Regions from separate parts of the Streptomyces sp. NPDC110618 genome, predicted to be linked through region 1. Evidence: riboswitches for the same ligand, from Rfam matches in the RefSeq annotation. Region 1 holds a riboswitch; the other holds the start of a gene.

What was found. Region 1 has a riboswitch for S-adenosylmethionine ahead of ACZ7L7_RS11115 (aminotransferase class V-fold PLP-dependent enzyme). Riboswitches for the same ligand answer to the same signal wherever they lie in the genome.
Region 2: another riboswitch for S-adenosylmethionine. It lies ahead of thrC (threonine synthase); the one in region 1 lies ahead of ACZ7L7_RS11115 (aminotransferase class V-fold PLP-dependent enzyme).

What each region holds. Positions count from the first base shown of each region.
Region 1 covers NZ_JBVKBN010000005.1:7,324-16,292, reverse strand. The annotation lists gene ACZ7L7_RS11150 (hypothetical protein) at 1-941, opposite strand, end outside; gene ACZ7L7_RS11145 (C40 family peptidase) at 1,012-2,019, opposite strand; gene ACZ7L7_RS11140 (NlpC/P60 family protein) at 2,238-3,272, opposite strand; gene ACZ7L7_RS11135 (NYN domain-containing protein) at 3,483-4,826, opposite strand; gene ACZ7L7_RS11130 (hypothetical protein) at 4,897-5,136, opposite strand; gene ACZ7L7_RS11125 (rhomboid family intramembrane serine protease) at 5,291-6,025, shown strand; gene ACZ7L7_RS11120 (Lrp/AsnC family transcriptional regulator) at 6,022-6,303, shown strand; gene ACZ7L7_RS11115 (aminotransferase class V-fold PLP-dependent enzyme) at 6,350-7,711, opposite strand; SAM riboswitch class IV at 7,864-7,980, opposite strand; gene trpD (anthranilate phosphoribosyltransferase) at 8,065-8,969, opposite strand, start outside.
Region 2 covers NZ_JBVKBN010000018.1:21,632-30,600, forward strand. The annotation lists gene groL (chaperonin GroEL) at 1-1,187, opposite strand, end outside; gene ACZ7L7_RS27160 (cold-shock protein) at 1,520-1,723, opposite strand; gene ACZ7L7_RS27165 (MoaD/ThiS family protein) at 2,154-2,429, opposite strand; gene thrC (threonine synthase) at 2,426-3,712, opposite strand; SAM riboswitch class I at 3,731-3,870, opposite strand; gene ACZ7L7_RS27175 (glucosyl-3-phosphoglycerate synthase) at 4,031-4,975, shown strand; gene ACZ7L7_RS27180 (alpha,alpha-trehalose-phosphate synthase (UDP-forming)) at 5,071-6,489, shown strand; gene otsB (trehalose-phosphatase) at 6,954-7,802, opposite strand; gene ACZ7L7_RS27190 (DUF3263 domain-containing protein) at 7,836-8,069, opposite strand; gene ACZ7L7_RS27195 (extracellular solute-binding protein) at 8,113-8,969, opposite strand, start outside.

The DNA.
Region 1 (8,969 bases):
TCGGTCGGCAGCCGCTGCGGGATCTCGTCCTCGGTCACCGCCCGCCACAGCTCGGGCGCGGCGTCGGAGGGCTCGCGGCCCGAGCCGAGGTAGCCGACCCAGTCGGCGTAGCCCTCGGAGAGCCACAGCGGGGTGGCGGGGCCGGTGTGGGCGCGGGTGGCGACATGGGTGGTCTCGTGGGTGAGCACGACCTGCTTGCCGCTCTGGCCGAGGACGCCGTACGCGACCGGGTTGAGGATGATCCGGTCCGCGGGCGCGTGCGCGCGGGTGCCGGTCTCGCCGGTGGTCACGGCGGCGATCCCCCGGTACGAGGAGGCGGGCGCCCCGAGCAGCCCGGCCATGCCCTCCAGTGACTTCGGTACGAGCACGACGGTGCCGCGCGGCCACGCGGTGCCCCAGGCCCGGTTCACCGCGGGCACCGCGCGGTCGGCCATCTCGGCGAAGGCCCGCAGCCGCTCGTCGGACTGCCCGACCCCGAGGACGGTGCTGTGCTCGCCCCGGACGACCTCGACCCGCCCCTGGTCCCACAGTTGCTCGGGCGCCTTGGCGGCGGGCCGCTCGGACTCCACGTACCACTCCCCGGCGGCGTCGAGCCCGAGCCGCACGGTACGGCGGACGACGACCGGCGCCCGGTCGTGCCCCTGGATCCGGTAACTCAGCTCGACATCGGCGGTGGCGCTGTCCCCCTCCCGCTCCACACCGGTCACCCGGTACACCCAGTCGGCGAACGGCACCGCCGCGAGCTCGTCGAACCCGGCCCGCGTCCCGGTCCGCCCGTAGGCCGCCGCGTCGTCCGCGACGATGGCCTCGGCCCGCCGGTCCAGCACCCGCTGCACGGAGTCCCGGGCCGCGTCGGCGACCTCGCGCCCCCCGCACGCCGAAACCAGCCCGAGCAGCACCCAGAGCACCACCACCCCGGACGCCCACCGCCGACCAGCCATGCGGAGATCGTACGGCGCGAATCGGACGGAGGTCAGACCGCGGGAGCGGGCCGGGACCGGCCCGGGCCGGTCAGACGCGGGTCACCGTCGCGCCCGGCATCATCCCCACCGGGTCGTAGCGGACCGGGGCGCCGGGGTAGGGGGCGTGGATGACCTGGCCGTTGCCGACGTACATGCCCACATGGCTCGCGTCGGAGCGGTAGGTGACCAGGTCGCCGGGGCGGGCCTGGGAGAGGGGGACCTGGCGGCCCGCGTGGCGCTGGGCCTGGGAGGTGCGGGGCAGGGAGACGCCCGCCTGGGCGTAGGACCACTGCATCAGGCCCGAGCAGTCGAAGCCGCTGGGGCCGTTGGCGCCCCAGACGTACGGCTTGCCGAGGGCGGAGCGGGCGGCGGCGATCGCGGCGGCGGCGCGGCCGGAGGCCGGGACGGCGCCCCCGAGGTCGGGCATGCGGCCGGAGCGGGAGGCCCGGTCGTAGGCGGCGCGCTCGTCCAGGGGCAGGGAGTTGAGCAGCCGGCGGGCCTTGGCCAGCTTGCTCTCCACCGTCCGCTTGTGCGCCGCCACGGCCTTGCGGCTCTTCTCCAGTTCCCCGAGCTTGCGCGTGGCTTCGGCGCGGTCCTGCGCCAGTTCGCGCATCGCGTCCTGAAGGTCCTTCAGCTCGCCCGCCTGGCGCGCCGTGATCCGGTCCAGGACGGAGGCCTTGTCGAGGTAGTCGTCCGGGTCGTCGGAGAAGAGGAGCGCGAGTGACGGATCGATGCCGCCGGAGCGGTACTGCGCCCCGGCCAGCGAACCCAGTGACTCCCGCATGGAGTTGATGCGCTCCTGCTGGCGGGCGATCCGGTCCCGCGCGGTGCTGACCTGCCTGCGCAGCGAGTCGGCGCGTTCATCGGCCTTGTTGTACGCCTCGGTGGCTTTCTCCGCCTCCTCGTAGAGGCGGTCCACCTCGGACCGGGTGTCGTCGTGCGGCGCCGCCGAGGCCGGCAGGACGCCCAGCGCGGCGGCCGCCGCTGAGATGACACAGAGCGCGGCGCTCGCGCCGCGGTCGAACCCGGACGGTACAAGGCGACGATGGGACCCCACAGGAAGCCGCACCCCTTCCGCTGGCGGACAAGGACCGTTCCCCGGCGAGGGGGAAACGCGGCAGACAGTAGCCCCGCGACAGGGCACCGACCAACGACCGCCGTGGCCACAAACGGTGACGCCCCGCCTATGACGCAGGTCATGGGCGGGGCGCGGGGTCAGTTCCGGTCGGTGCGATTCGCCCGAACGGGCGGCACCGTGTCCTGATCTTGGAAGGGTCAGATCCGGACGCCGAACTGGAACGGCATGTTGTTGATCGACTCGTAGCGCACGACCGCGCCGGTGCGCGGGGCGTGCAGCACCTGGCCGTTGCCCGCGTAGAAGCCGACGTGGTGCAGGTCGCCGTAGAAGATGACCAGGTCGCCGACCTTGAGGTCGGACTGGCTGTAGATCCGGGTACCGGCGTTGGCCTGCGCCTGCGAGGTGCGCGGGATGCCGACGCCGGCCTGGGCGAAGGCCCAGGAGGTCAGGCCCGAGCAGTCGAAGGAGGACGGGCCGGAGGCGCCGTACACGTAGGGCGAGCCGATCTTGCTCTGCGCGGCCTGGAAGGCGGCCATCGCCCGGCCGGAGCCCTGCGCGGAGTTGCCGAGGTCGACACGGTCGGCGGAGGACCGGGTGGCGCGCGCCTCCTCCTTGGCGAGGGCGGCCTTCTCCTCGGCGGTGAGGGAGTTCAGGAGCTTCTGCGCCTCGGCGAGCTTGTCCTGGACTTCCTTCTTCTTCTTGCCCAGTTCGGTCCGGGTGGAGGCCAGGTCCTTGAGCTTCTCGGTGGCCTCGGCGCGGTCCTGGGCGAGTTCGCGCTGCTTGTCCTGGATCTTCTTCAGCTGCTCGACCTGCTGGCTGCTCAACTGGTCGAGCGTGGAGGCCTTGTCGAGGTAGTCGTCCGGGTCCGCGGAGAGGAACAGCTGGACCGAGGAGTCGATGGAGCCGGTGCGGTACTGCGCGGCCGCCGCCAGGCCTATGGAGTCACGCATGTCGTTCAGGTCTTCCTGACCGCGCGCGACGTTGTCCTGGATGGTGGAGATCTCCTTCTGGAGCTTCTCCTGCTTCTCCTTGGCCCCGTTGTACTTCTCGGTGGCCTGCTCGGCCTCCTCGTAGAGCTTGTCGACCTTGGCCTTGACCTCGTCCTTGCTCGGCTTCTCGCTGGGCGCGGCGTTGGCCGCCTGAGAGCTGATGGCCACGGCGGCGGCAGCGGCGGTGGTCAGCACGGTCACACGTGCGCGGCTCGGCTGCTTGGGTCGACGGTGGGACGCCACGGAGGCGAACTCCTTCTTCTCAGTGATCTTCCGATCGAAGGTTCGAAGGCAGACCCTAGTGATACCGCTGTGATGAGTTCAAATCCCTGGGCGATTTATCCCGCCCTTAGCCCGGATTCTTTACCTTCAACCCACGTGCCGTGATAGCCACTTGACGCTGGGTTGCGTGACACACCCGCCAATTCGGGCATTACCGCTCTACGTTGACCTTCAGGACAGTCGCTTCAGAAGCACCGCAGAAGCCACCGGCCGGGCGCCCGCCTTGGCGATGCCGTCGGCCACCTCGCGATCGGTCGAGACGACGATGACCGGACGCCCCGGCGGCTCCGCCCGCACCAGCTGGCGGATCAGCTCGTCCGCCGTCACCCCGGGCTTGGAGAACAGCACCCGCACCCCGCGCGGCGGCGCCAGCAGCACCGGCGCGGCCAGCTCCGCCCCGTCGAAGACACAGGTCACCTCGGCGCCGGTCTGCGCGGCGAGCTGGGAGAGCTGGCCGAGGAGTCTGAGCCGCTGCTTCTCCAGCGGCATCTGGGGATAGCCGGTCTTGGTGACGTTGTAGCCGTCGACCACCAGATGCGCCTGGGGCAGGGCGAGCAACTGGTCGAGGATGGCCGGATCGTGCTCGGACAGCGCGCGGGCGGCGATGTCCTTCGGGGTCATACGTCCCGGTTCGACCGCGTCCACGGTCTCCGCCGGACGCACCGACACCGGTGGCAACGCCAGCTCCCGGCGCAGCCCTTGAGTGGCGTCCAGGAGGGTGTCCAGCAGCAGCCGTACCCGCATGTCCTCCACGCTGCGGCCCTCCCGCGCCGCTCTGCGGGTGGCCTCCAGAGCGGCCTCGGCCTCCCCGAGCCGGGACTTCAGCCGCCGGGTCTCGCTCTCGGCCGCCGACACCTGCCCCTGCGCCTCGGCGCGCACCGCCTCGATCTCGCCGTGCGCCTTGCGCAGCGCCGCCTCACCGCGCTTGACGTCGCTCTGGGCGGCGCGCAGTTTGCGGTGAAGCGATTCGGCTTCCTTCTTGGCCGCGTCCAGCTCGGTGCGCAGCCGTTCGGTCTCGGTGCGGACCTGCTCCCGCGCCTGGGCGAGTTCGGCGCGCAGCCGCTCCAGCTCGGCCCGGCTCTCCTCGTCGGCGCGCTCGGCGTCCGCCCGCTGGGCCTCCTCGCCGGCCGCGGTAACCAGCTTCACCCAGTCGGTGGGCCGCAGCACATAGGCCGCGGCCGCCACATCGAGCGGGTCCGCGGCCGGGGGCGGCGAGCCGGAGTCCAGGGCGCCGGCGAGTTCCGGCTGCGCCTCTCTGAGCTTCTCCCCGATCCGCTGGCGGAAGAGCGGATCGGTCTCCAGGGCGGCGGCCATCGCGTTCCCGGCGAACTTGGCGCGGCGGTTCGGGGCGAACCGGGCGTACTGCCGCAGCTGTGCGGGCAGTTCGCCGATCGTCAACTGGCCGAAACCGTCCGAGACGATCTGGACGACCCGCTTGCGCACGCCGTCGGGCAACGGACGGTCGAGCACCTCAGCGGCGCCGTCGCCCGGCCCCCCGCCTGCGGTCTCCACCATCCGTCGTCACCCCAATACCTGTGCGGGATCCCCCGGCTGAGGGGATCACCCGAACGGGGCCCGCTCCCGCTCAGGAGCCGGCGCCCGGCCTGTCCACGAGTTCCACCTGGTCCACGGCGTTGCACCAGCGGCAGCGCACCGACTCGATGGTCTCACTGACCACCTCGCGCTCCTCGACCTTGGGCTCACCGGCGAGGTCGAGGTGGACGTACTCGACGACCTTCGACGAGCGCGTCACATCGAAGCGGGTGAGGTTGCCGCAGAGCGTGCAGCGCCACCGCGTGGTGGCGGTCGGCAGGGGAACCGTCATCTCGACCGTTCTTTCCTTCCAGTGTCGGTGACCCACCGGCATCCCGGTGTGTATGGCTCGTAACCCTACGGCCTGTGCGCGACTCGCCGCTCGGCTGTCCACGGCGGCGAGGCACTCTGTCAGAGTTGCTCCCTTTACGTCATGCTCTGTGTTCATGATCAGCAAGTGGAGCAGCACGGCCAGAGGACTGCGGATGCCGTCCGCACCGGTCACCTACGCACTGATCGGGCTGTGCACACTGATCTTCCTGATGGGGCCCGCCTCGGGGCTGAACCCGGGGTACGGCACCGGGGAGGAGCTGATCGCGACCCAGCGGGCCTACTTCCGGCGCTGGGGGGTGGTCCCGGCGGTGCTGTTCGAGGGCGAGGCGCGGGCCGCGCTCACCCCGGCGACCGCGCTGTTCGTGCACGGCAGCTGGGTGCACCTGCTGGGCAACATGCTCTTCCTCTACGTCTTCGGCGTGATGACCGAGGAGCGCATGGGCCGCTTCCAGTACCTCCTCTTCTACCTGGGCTGCGGCTATCTCGCCCTGCTCGGCTACGCGGCCGCCAACGCCGACTCCGAACAGTCACTGGTCGGGGCGTCCGGGGCGATCTCGGCGGTGCTCGGCGCCTTCCTGGCGCTGTTCCCGCGGGCCCGGGTGACCAGTCTGCTGCCCTTCCTCCTCTTCCTGCCCCTGCGCTTCCCCGCGTGGGTCGTGCTGCCCTTCTGGGCGGCCCTGCAGTGGCTGGCGGCGGGACAGGCCACGAGCGGCCCCGGAGTGGCCTACCTGGCCCATCTCGTGGGCTTCGGCCTGGGGTGCGGCTTCGCCTGGGTGCGGTTCGGCCGTACGACTAGAGTGAGGCCGACGCCTGCGACGCCGGCCCCCCAGGGAGAGAAACAGCCGTGATCACTGCGATCGTCCTCATCAAGACCAGCGTGGACCGGATCCCCGAGATCGCGGAGCAGATCGCTTCGCTGGACAGCGTGAGCGAGGTCTTCTCCGTCACCGGCACCTACGACCTGATCGCCATGGTCCGGGTCAAGGAGCACGAGGACCTCGCCGAGGTCATCCCCGGCCGCATCAGCAAGATCCCCGGCGTCGAGGGCACGGACACCCACGTGGCCTTCAGGACGTACTCCCAGCACGACCTGGAGGCCGCGTTCTCGATCGGCCTGGACGGCTAGGGCGTACGGCGGGGGGCAGCCGCGCCGCCCCCCGCGCGCGGGTCGGTCAGACCGCCGGCACGCAACGCCCGTCCTCGGTGCGGTAGTTCCACTTGGCGCCGTCGCGGACCAGTTCGCGGGCCGCGGTGACGAAGCGGTCCACGTGTTCGTCGGGGGTGCCGGCGCCGAAGCTGACGCGGATGGCGTTGAGGGACTTCTCGCCGGGGGCCGCCTCGGGGGCGCCGCACTCGCCCAGGGTCTGCGGGTCGCTGCCGAGCAGGGTGCGCACCAGGGGGTGGGCGCAGAACAGGCCGTCGCGGACGCCGATGCCGTACTCGGCGGAGAGCGCGGCGGCGAAGTGGGAGCTGTTCCAGCCCTCGACGACGAAGGACAGCACACCCACGCGCGGGGCGTCGTCGCCGAAGAGGGAGAGGAAGCGGACCTCCGGCACGTCCGCGAGCCCCTGGCGGACCTTCTCGATCAGGTACCGCTCGCGGGCCACCAGGGTGTCGAACCCGGCCTCCGTGAGGGCCTTGCAGGCCGAGGCGATGGAGTAGGCGCCGATGACGTTCGGGGAGCCCGCCTCGTGCCGCGCGGCGCTCTCGTGCCACTCGACGTCCACTCCCCCGTCCGTACGCCGGGTCACCTTGCGGCTGGCACCGCCGCCCGCGAGGTACGGCCGGGCCTCGCGCAGCCAGTCGGCGCGGCCCGCGAGCACTCCGGAGCCGAAGGGCGCGTAGAGCTTGTGCCCGGAGAAGGCGACCCAGTCGACGTCGAGGTCCTGGACGGAGACCGGGTGATGCGGGGCGAGCTGGGCGGCGTCGAGGACGATCCGGGCGCCGTGCGCGTGCGCGGCGGCGGCCAGCTCCCGCACCGGCCACAGCTCGCCGGTGACGTTGGAGGCACCGGTGACGCAGACCAGGGCCGGTCCGTGGGGGTCGCGGTCGGCGAGGGCGCGCTCCAGGGTGGCCACGGCCTGCTCGGGGGCGCGCGGCGCGTCCAGGTAGGTGACCTCGGCGTCCTGCCAGGGCAGCAGCGAGGCGTGGTGCTCGGTCTCGAAGACGAAGACCTGGCAGCCGGCCGGCAGCACGGCGGCGAGCAGGTTCAGCGAGTCGGTGGTGGACCGGGTGAAGACCAGCTGGTCGTCGGCACGGCAGTCGAGGAACTCCGCGACGGTCTTCCGGGCGTTCTCGAACTGGTCGGTCGAGAGCTGCGAGAGGTACCCGGCGCCCCGGTGAACGCTGCCGTAGTACGGCGCGTAGGCGGCCACGTCGTCCCAGACGCGCTGCAGCGCGGGGGCGCTGGCGGCGTAGTCGAGCGCGGCGTAGGTGACCTCGCCGCCGGTGACGAGCGGGACGGTGACATCCCGCCCCAGAACGGGCAGCTGGGCACAAACGGACTGAGCGGAGGCAGCGGTGAGGACGGACATGGCGAAGCTCCCGTGAAAGGACGGCGCGCAGAGCGCAGCGCGCAGAGAAGGAAGGAAAGGGGGTACGCGGAGGCGGGGCTCGGCGGCCCTATCGCATTCGCTTGCTCACGGAAGACTCCCTCGAACGACCAGGACCCCTGGGTTTCGAGAGGGGTCCGCGCTTGCCGTAGACCTCGCTGCCTACGACCTGGTCTTCACCCGGGGCACCCCGCCACGGACGGAGGGTTGCCGGACAGTCGGCCGGGGCCTCATGACTGTCACTCATGACCTGGTACAGGAACCTAGGGCAAAAGATCGCCGTCCCGCAACCCGAGTCCGGATTGCGGGACGGCGGACGTCGAACGCCGAAGCGCCTACGCGTTGCTGGCGGCGACCCAGCGCTCCAGGGTCCGCTTGGCGGCCCCCGAGTCGATCGACTCCGCCGCCTTCGCCATACCGGCGCGGATCTGCTCGGTCAGCGGCTCCCCGGTGGGGTGCAGGGCCACCAGGGCGGCGGCCGAGTTGAGCAGGACGGCGTCCCGGACGGGACCCGTCTCGCCGTTCAGCAGGCGCCGGGCCACATCGGCGTTGTACGAGGCGTCCGCGCCGCGCAGCGCCTCCACCGGGACGAGGTCGATGCCGACCTCGCGCGGGTCGAAGGTCTCCTCGCTGACCTTGCCGTCGCGGACGACCCAGACCCGGGAGGTCGAGGTGGTGGTCAGCTCGTCGAGGCCGTCGTCGCCGCGGAACACCAGCGAGGAGTTGCCGCGTTCGGCGAACACGCCCGCCACGATCGGCGCCATCCGCGGATCGGCGACGCCGACCGCCTGCGCCCGCACCCGGGCCGGGTTGGTGAGCGGGCCGAGCACATTGAAGACGGTCCGGATGCCCAACTGCCCGCGCGCGGCGCCCGCGTGACGCATCGCCGGGTGGAACTTGGCCGCGAAGCAGAAGGTGATCCCGGCCTCCTCGGCCACCTCGGGCACCCGGGCCACCGGCAGTTCCAGATTGACCCCGAGCTTCTCCAGCACGTCCGAGGAGCCGGAGGCGGAGGAGGCCGCCCGGTTGCCGTGCTTGACGACCTTGGCGCCCGCGCCGGCCACCACGATCGCGGACATGGTGGAGATGTTGACGGTCTTGGCGCCGTCGCCGCCCGTGCCGACGATGTCGACGGTGTCGCCGGACACCTCGATGACGTTCGCGTGCTGGTACATCGTGCGGACGAAACCGGTGATCTCCTCCACCGTCTCGCCCTTGGCCCGCAGCGCCACCACGAACC
Region 2 (8,969 bases), on a different contig from region 1:
TCCTCGATGCGGTGCTTGCGCTCCTTGAGCTCCACCTCGGTGGCGGCACCGGCCTTGATGACGGCCACGCCGCCCGCGAGCTTGGCCAGGCGCTCCTGGAGCTTCTCGCGGTCGTAGTCGGAGTCGCTGTTCTCGATCTCGGCGCGGATCTGGTTGACCCGGCCCTGGACCTGCTCGGAGGAGCCGGCACCGTCGACGATGGTGGTCTCGTCCTTGGTGATGACGACCTTGCGGGCCTTGCCCAGGAGGTCGAGGGTCGTGTTCTCCAGCTTGAGACCGACCTCCTCGGAGATGACCTCGCCGCCGGTGAGGATGGCGATGTCGTTCAGCATCGCCTTGCGGCGGTCACCGAAGCCCGGGGCCTTGACGGCGACGGACTTGAAGGTGCCGCGGATCTTGTTGACGACCAGGGTCGACAGGGCCTCGCCCTCGACGTCCTCGGCGATGATCAGCAGCGGCTTGCCCGACTGCATGACCTTCTCCAGCAGCGGGAGCAGGTCCTTGACCGCGGAGATCTTGGAGTTGGCGATCAGGATGTACGGGTCGTCGAGGACGGCCTCCATACGCTCCATGTCGGTGGCGAAGTACGCCGAGATGTAGCCCTTGTCGAAGCGCATACCCTCGGTGAGCTCCAGCTCCAGACCGAAGGTCTGGGACTCCTCGACGGTGATGACGCCTTCCTTGCCGACCTTGTCCATGGCCTCGGCGATCAGCTCGCCGATCTGGGTGTCAGCGGCGGAGATGGAGGCCGTGGAAGCGATCTGCTCCTTGGTCTCGACATCCTTGGCCTGCTCCAGCAGGGCGGCGGAGACGGCCTCGACGGCCTTCTCGATACCGCGCTTCAGGGCCATGGGGTTGGCACCGGCGGCGACGTTGCGCAGACCCTCGCGGACCAGTGCCTGGGCGAGAACGGTCGCGGTGGTCGTACCGTCACCGGCGACGTCGTCCGTCTTCTTGGCGACTTCCTTGACCAGCTCGGCGCCGATCTTCTCGTACGGGTCCTCGAGCTCGATCTCCTTGGCGATGGAGACACCATCGTTGGTGATCGTGGGGGCGCCCCACTTCTTCTCGAGGACGACGTTGCGGCCCTTGGGGCCGAGCGTCACCTTCACGGCGTCCGCGAGCTGGTTCATGCCGCGCTCGAGGCCGCGCCGCGCCTCCTCGTCGAACGCGATGATCTTGGCCATGTGAAGTGGTCCCTCCAGGACTGGGGGTGATTCCTTCGGACCGCGCCCGCGCCCGCGACGGACGGCCTGCCTGCCTCGTGGTTCCTTGCCCCACCCGGCCTGCGGCCTCACCGACCCGGTCCTTCTTTGTCACTCTCACCTTCAGAGTGCTAACGCCAATGATTAGCACTCGACCCCTGCGAGTGCAAGCGGCTCCCAGGGATCGGGCGGGGTGCGCCGAGGGTGTTCCGGCAGCCCGGAGGGCACGCGGAAGGGCCCGCACCCAGGGGGTTGGGTCCCCTGGGCACGGGCCCTTCTGCAGAAGACTCGCTTGCGGTTCGTTGGTCGCGCGTTCAGGCAGTGACGCGAACCATGTCGGCCTGCGGGCCCTTCTGGCCCTGCGAGATCTCGAACTCGACCCGCTGGCCCTCTTCCAGGGTGCGGTAACCGTCCATCTGGATCGCGCTGTAGTGGACGAAAACATCCGCACCACCGTCGACCGCGATGAAGCCGTACCCCTTCTCCGCGTTGAACCACTTGACGGTGCCCTGAGCCATGCCTAACTCCCCTATTACTGGCCCTTGCACAGATCCACACTTCGCGGACCCGGGTCAGACCTCACCCCCCAGTCGTTGGGGGCGTGCGCCGGAACGCGTCGACCGCGGCTGAATGTATCTGTCCAACTGCCGTCTGCAACAGGTCAATCGGACGAGAATTCTGGACGCACCCGGTCCGGAATGTAGTAAGAATTCGCCCGAATTCAGGGCAAGTCGGGCCCCATAGAAGGCGCGAAAGGCGCAAAAGACACGCATACTTTGGCTACTTCTTGTCGCATGCCGAGTGCGCGTTCATATGCGTCCGGCATGCAAAGAGGAGCGCGTTCCCCAACTCTACCGCGCCTAACCATGCAGAATTGCCCCCTCCGTTTCTCTTACGGAGAGGGCAATTCGGTGAACTCTCTGTGACGCACCTTACCGACGGTAATGATCAGCCGCCGGCGACGGCCGGAATGATGGAGACCCCGGCGCCGTCGGGGGTCGCCGTCTCCAGGCCCTGCTCGAAGCGGACGTCGTCGTCGTTGACGTACACGTTGACGAAGCGGCGCAGCTTGCCCTGGTCGTCCAGGACGCGCGCGGCGATGCCGGTGTGGTTCTTCTCCAGGTCGGCGATGACCTCGGCGAGGGTCGCGCCCTCGGCCGTCACCTCGGCGGCGCCACCGGTGTAGGTGCGCAGGATCGTGGGGATGCGGACGTTGACGCTCATGATGCGAGGCCAGCCTCTCGGAAGGAGTCGAGGTTCGGGCGGATGGTCGCGGTCAGGCCGGTGCCGGCCACCGCGTCCAGGGTCTTCAGGCCGTCGCCGGTGTTGAGCACGACGGTCGTCTTGGTGGGGTCGAGGACGCCGTTCTCGATGAGCTTCTTGGTGACGCCGACCGTCACGCCGCCCGCGGTCTCGGCGAAGATGCCCTCGGTCCGGGCCAGGATCTTGATGGCGTCGACGACCTGCTCGTCGGTCACGTCCTCCACCGCGCCACCGGTGCGGCGGGCGATGTCCAGCACGTACGGGCCGTCCGCCGGGTTACCGATGGCCAGCGACTTGGCGATGGTGTTCGGCTTCTGCGGGCGGACCACGTCGTGGCCCGCCTTGAAGGCCACCGACACCGGCGAGCAGCCCTCGGCCTGCGCGCCGAAGATCTTGTACGGCCTGTCCTCGACCAGCCCGAGCTTGATCAGCTCCTGCAGACCCTTGTCGATCTTGGTCAGCTGGGAGCCGGAGGCGATCGGCACCACGATCTGGTCGGGCAGCCGCCAGCCGAGCTGCTCGCAGATCTCGTACGCGAGGGTCTTGGACCCTTCCGCGTAGTACGGCCGCAGGTTGACGTTGACGAAGCCCCAGCCCTCGCCGGCCGGGTCGCCGATCAGCTCGGAGCAGAAGCGGTTCACATCGTCGTAGTTGCCCTCGATGCCGACCAGCTCACCGCCGTAGACGGCGGCCATGACGACCTTGCCCTGCTCCAGGTCGTGCGGGATGAACACGCAGGAGCGGAGGCCGGCCCGGGCCGCGGCGGCGCCGACGGCGCCGGCCAGGTTGCCGGTGGAGGAGCAGGACAGGGTGGTGAAGCCGAAGGCGCGGGCGGCCTCCAGGGCCTGGGCGACGACGCGGTCCTTGAAGGAGTGCGTCGGGTTACCGGAGTCGTCCTTCACATACAAACCGCCGGTCACGCCGAGGGTACGGGCCAGGTTGTCGGCCTTGACGAGCTTGGTCCAGCCGGGGTTGAGGTTCGGCTTGTCGGCCACGTCCGCGGGGACGGGCAGCAGCGGCGCGTAGCGCCAGATGTTCGCGGGTCCCGCCTCGATGCGCTTGCGGAGCTCCTCGGTGTCGTAGGACGAGAAGTCGTAGGCGATCTCCAGCGGGCCGAAACACTCCTCGCACGCGAAGACCGGGCCGAGGGGGACGCGGTGACCGCATTCGCGGCAGCTCAGGGCGGCGGCGGGTCCGAGGTCGACGGGGGTAGTACCGGTGCTTGCGGCAGTCTGCACAGCCATGTGAGGCGAGGCCCTTTCTCCTCATCTTCCTCACGACGCATCTCGCCGTGAGACGGATTTGGCACCTTCCCTAGCCGGGAGCCTCGCGTGAACGAGAGCCGACTGGAGGGTTGCCGGGGCTTCATCGGGCCGTATCCCTCTGCCCCTCTGGATGAGCGGTATGAAGTTGTGAACGTCGGGCCATCCCGGACATGCGATGGTCATCCGCGTTGTTCAAGACTGTAACCGACGACCTGGACAGTTGAGATAGTCGTCCGAACCGCGAGACGAGCCCATCCACAAGCCGCATCCGCGGCCGGCCCGAAGGAGCCGCGCACTGTGCTGAACGAAGTCGAGCGCTGGCTGACCGAGCGCTCCTGGTCGGTGACCGATCGACCGCTCCATCAGATTCTGGCGGCCAAGCAGCGCACCGGCCAGACGGTCAGTGTCGTCCTGCCCGCGCTCAACGAGGAGGAGACGGTCGGCGACATCGTCGCCGTGATCCGGCACGACCTGATGCAGCAGGTGCCGCTGGTCGACGAGATCGTGGTCGTCGACTCCGGTTCGACCGACCGCACCTCCGAGGTCGCGGCGGCGGCCGGCGCGACGGTGGTGCACCGGGACGAGATCCTGCCGCGCATCCCGACCGTGCCCGGCAAGGGCGAGGTGCTGTGGCGGTCGCTGCTGGTCACCCGCGGTGACATCGTCTGCTTCATCGACGCGGACCTGAAGGAGTTCTCCTCGGACTTCGTCTCCGGCATCGTCGGCCCGCTGCTCACCGACCCCGGCGTCGACCTGGTCAAGGCGATGTACGACCGTCCGCTGGGCGGCGCCGCCGGGCAGGGCGGCCGGGTCACCGAGCTGATGGCACGCCCGCTGCTGAACATGCACTGGCCGCAGCTCGCGGGGTTCGTGCAGCCGCTGGGCGGGGAGTACGCGGCCCGGCGCACCCTGCTGGAGCAGCTGCCGTTCCCGGTCGGCTACGGCGTGGAGCTGGGCATGCTGGTGGACGCGCTGCACCTGGTGGGCCTGGACGCGCTGGCCCAGGTGGACGTCGGAGTGCGCAAGCACCGGCACCAGGACGGGCAGGCGCTCGGCCGGATGTCGGCGGCGATCTACCGCACGGCGCAGCTCCGGCTGGCGCGCGGGCATCTGGTGCGGCCCTCGCTGATCCAGTTCGAGCGCGGTGAGGACGGGTTCGAGCCGCGGACGTACTCGGTGGACACCGAGGAGCGGCCGCCGATGGTGGAGATCGCGGAGTACGCCTCGCGGAAGGTGGCGTGAACGCAGCGCGCCCGCCGCGCGGTGGCGGCGTGATACTCGTCCCGTCCGGCGGCTCGTACGTTTGAGCGTTTACGGCACGGGCTAGGTTGGAGCACATGGCTTCCACGCATGTGTCCCCCGCCCGAGGAGCCGCCCAGGTGCTGGTCGCGTCGAACCGCGGGCCGGTCTCCTACGCCGTCCAGGAGGACGGTTCGCTGCGCGCCAAACGGGGCGGCGGCGGGCTGGTCTCGGGTCTGTCGGCCATCGGGCCGGACGCGGGCGCGCTGTGGGTGTGCTCGGCGCTGTCCGACGGCGACCGGGAGGCGGTGGCCCGCGGTGTCGGCGAGGACGGCGTGCGGATGCTGCCGATCCCGGCTCAGGTGCACGCGGACGCGTACAACGGGGTCGCGAACTCGGTGCTGTGGTTCGTGCACCACATGCTGTACCAGACCCCGCTGGAGCCGGTCTTCGACGCCGATTTCTGGCGGCAGTGGGAGAACTACGGCCGCTACAACCGCGCCTTCGCCGAGGCGCTGGCCGACGAGGCGGCCGAGGGGGCGGCGGTCCTGGTGCAGGACTACCACCTGACGCTGGTGCCGGGCCTGCTCCGCAAGCTCCGGCCCGACCTGCGCATCGGCCACTTCTCGCACACGCCGTGGGCGCCGGTGGACTACTTCCGGCTGCTGCCCGACCGGGTGGCGACGGAGGTCCTGGAGGGCATGCTCGGCGCGGACCGGCTCGGCTTCCTCACCCAGCGCTGGGCGGACGCGTTCACGGCCTGCGCCACACAGCTGGCGGGCGGCCTCGGCGACACGGAGGTCGGCGTGCACGGCCTGGGCGCGGACGCGGAGTTCCTGCGGGCGCGGTCCCACGAGCCGGACGTCGAGGAGCGGATCGTGGCCCTGCGCGCGGAGATCGGCCCGGCGCCGTCCGGCGAACCGCGCCGCACGATCGTCCGGGTGGACCGCACGGAACTGTCGAAGAACATCGTCCGGGGCCTCCTGGCCTACCGCCAACTGCTCGCCGACCACCCCGAGTGGCACGAGCGCGTGGCGCACGTGGCCTTCGCCTACCCCTCCCGCCAGGACCTCGCGGTCTACCGCGACTACACGGCGGAGGTCCAGCGGGTGGCCGACGCGATCAACGCCGAGTACGGCACCCCGACCTGGACCCCGGTGGTCCTCCATGTGAAGGACGACTTCGCCCGCTCCCTGGCGGCCTACCGCATCGCCGACGTGGCCCTGGTCAACCCGGTCCGCGACGGCATGAACCTGGTCGCCAAGGAGGTCCCGATCGTCTCGGACGAGGGCAGCGCCCTGGTCCTGTCCCGCGAGGCGGGCGCGTACGAGGAGCTCGGCGAGGACGCCCTGGTGGTCAACCCGTACGACATCCTGGACACGGCGGAAGCCCTCCACACGGCCCTGGTCATGCCCCAGCACGAGCGCGTGGAACGCAGCAAGCGCCTGTCGGCGGCAGCCACGGCCCTGCCCCCAAAGCAGTGGTTCCTGGACCAGCTGCACGCACTGACGAACTGAGCCACCCGAGCCCTCGCCGGGCCGCGCATACGGCCCGAAGCCCCGCACGGGCCCTGGGCCCCGCCACGCCCACCGCGCCACGACGAGCACCCGTCCGCGGCCGGGGTCCCCCCTCCCGGGCCAGGGCCGGCAGTCCTACGCGCGCGGCGCCCACCCAGACAGGCGGCGCTACCCAACCCACATAGCTGCGGGCAGTCGTGCCGCTGGGGCGGCACGGGTGGGCTGCGGGTCCCCCCTCCTGGGGGAGGCACCCTGCGCGCGCGGGCAAGCGCACCCACCCCCACGGCGCCCCCGCACAGCCGTCGGCCCATGCCGCCGGTCGGCGCCGACGCCGCGGGGCGGTGTTGGCCCAAGGCACGGCGCCCTCAGGCCCCGCCCGCCAGACCGCGGCCCGGCGCGACGCCACCGCGTTGCCCGGTGAGGTCGTCGGCCCCGAAGCCTCCTGGGGCGGTAGCCGCTCGCCCCTACAGCGCCTCCGCCAGCGTCCGCAGCAACCCCGCCACCGCCTCCGGCCCCGGCACCACCAGGTCCGCCTTCTTCGCCAGGTCCGGGACCTCGTCGCTGCCGCTGCAGACCAGCAGGCCGGGGGTGCCCTCCGCGCGGAGTTCCTCCACCGCGGCGTAGGCCGGGAGGTCGCCCAGGTCGTCCCCGGCGTAGAGGACCGAACCGGCACCGGCCTCGCGGACGTAGTCGCGCAGGGCCACACCCTTGTCCATGCCCGGCGGGCGGAGTTCCAGGACCAGGCGGCCCGGTTCGACGATCAGGCCGTGGCGGGCGGCGAGGTCGCCCAGGGGCCCGCGCAGGGCTTCGAACGCGGCCTGCGGATCGGCGGCGCGCCGGGTGTGCACGGCGACCGCGCGGCCCTTCTCCTCGATCCAGGTGCCCTGCCAGGCGCCGACGCCGTCGAGGACCCCGGGCAGTTCGGCGCGGGCGGCGGCCACGCCGGGGTCGGGCGCGGGGGCGGTGACCGTACCGGTGACGGCGTCCCAGCGCTCGGCGCCGTAATGGCCGAGGACCACGAGGTGCGACAGGCCGGGAACGCCCGCGAACCCGCCGTAGCGGACCGCGACGCCCGCCGGGCGGCCGGTGACCACCACGACGGAGGCCACCTTCGGCGCGAGCGCGGCGAGCGCGGGCACCGCGTCGGGGTGGGCCCGGGCCTGTTCGGGGTCCGGCACGATCGGCGCGAGCGTCCCGTCGAAGTCGAGCGCGATCACCGCCCGCCCCGGATCGGCGAGAATCGCGTCGAGCCCGGCCCGCCCGGCGGGCGTCGCGGGCTCCGGCAAGGCGGTCGAATCCGTGTGGCTGCCCATACGGGGGACCCTATCCACCCAGCGCCGCGCGAATCATCGCTCGGCCCGCCGCGCCTCCCGCACCCGGCGCAGCCGGTTCACCGTCACCGGGTCGTGGGCCAGCGCGCGCGGGTCGTCCAGCAGCGCGTTGAGGAGCTGGTAGTAGCGCACCGGTGACAGGTCCAGTTCCTCGCGTATCGCTCGTTCCTTCGCGCCGGGGGTCGGGAAACCGCGGCGCTCCAGGGCCAGGACGGACTGTTCCCTCGGGTTCAGTGGTTCCTGGTTCATGAAGATGAACCGTATCCGGCGCCACTGACACCCGGGAGCGGCCCTACTCCGCCGTCTCCTCCTTCGACGCCTTCGCCTGGAGTTCACCCAGGACGGTGGCCGGGTCACCGCCGTAGGCGACCGCGCCGCCTATCTTCTTCTTGATCTCCGCGTTCACCGCCGCCCAGGACGTACGGCCCACCGGGTACAGCTCGGAGGTCGGCAGCGCCTCCAGGAACGGCTTGAGGTGCGCGTCCTCCTTCGCCTCGCTCATGACGTCCCAGACCGGTGTCGTCACCGGCAGCAGGTCGTACTGGCGGGAGAACTCCAGCACGTTCTCGTCCTCGTAGACGAAGTCCAGGAAGTCCCCGGCCTCCTCCGCGTGCCCGTTCTGCTTGAAGGCCATCATCCAGTCGGCGACGCCCATGGAGATCCGGGTCGGTCCGTCCTCGCCGGGCATCGGCACCATGCCGAACTTCACGCCCTTGGCCTGGGCGGCCTTCATCAGCGTGGGATGCCCGTTGAGCATGCCGACGTCGCCCTGGGTGAACGCCTCGAAGGCGTCCGCGCGGTTGAGCGACCGGGGCGCGACCGGCCCGACCAGGTCCTCGCCGACCAGCTCGGACTTCAGCCAGTCGAAGGTCTTGACGTTCTCCGGGTCGTCGATGCTGTAGATGCCCGCGTTGGTGTCGGTGTAGCCGCCCCCGCCGCTGAGCAGCCACTGCATGGTCTCGGCCTGCGCCTCCTCGGGCCCGAGCGGCAGCGCGTAGGGGAACTTCACCCCGTCCGCCTTCAGCGCCGCGGCGGCCGCCTTCAGCTCCGCCCAGGTCCTCGGCGGCTGGAGGCCGGCCTTGGCGAACAGGTCCTTGTTGTAGAAGAGCAGCCGGGTGGAGGAGGCGAACGGCATCCCGTACTGCTCCC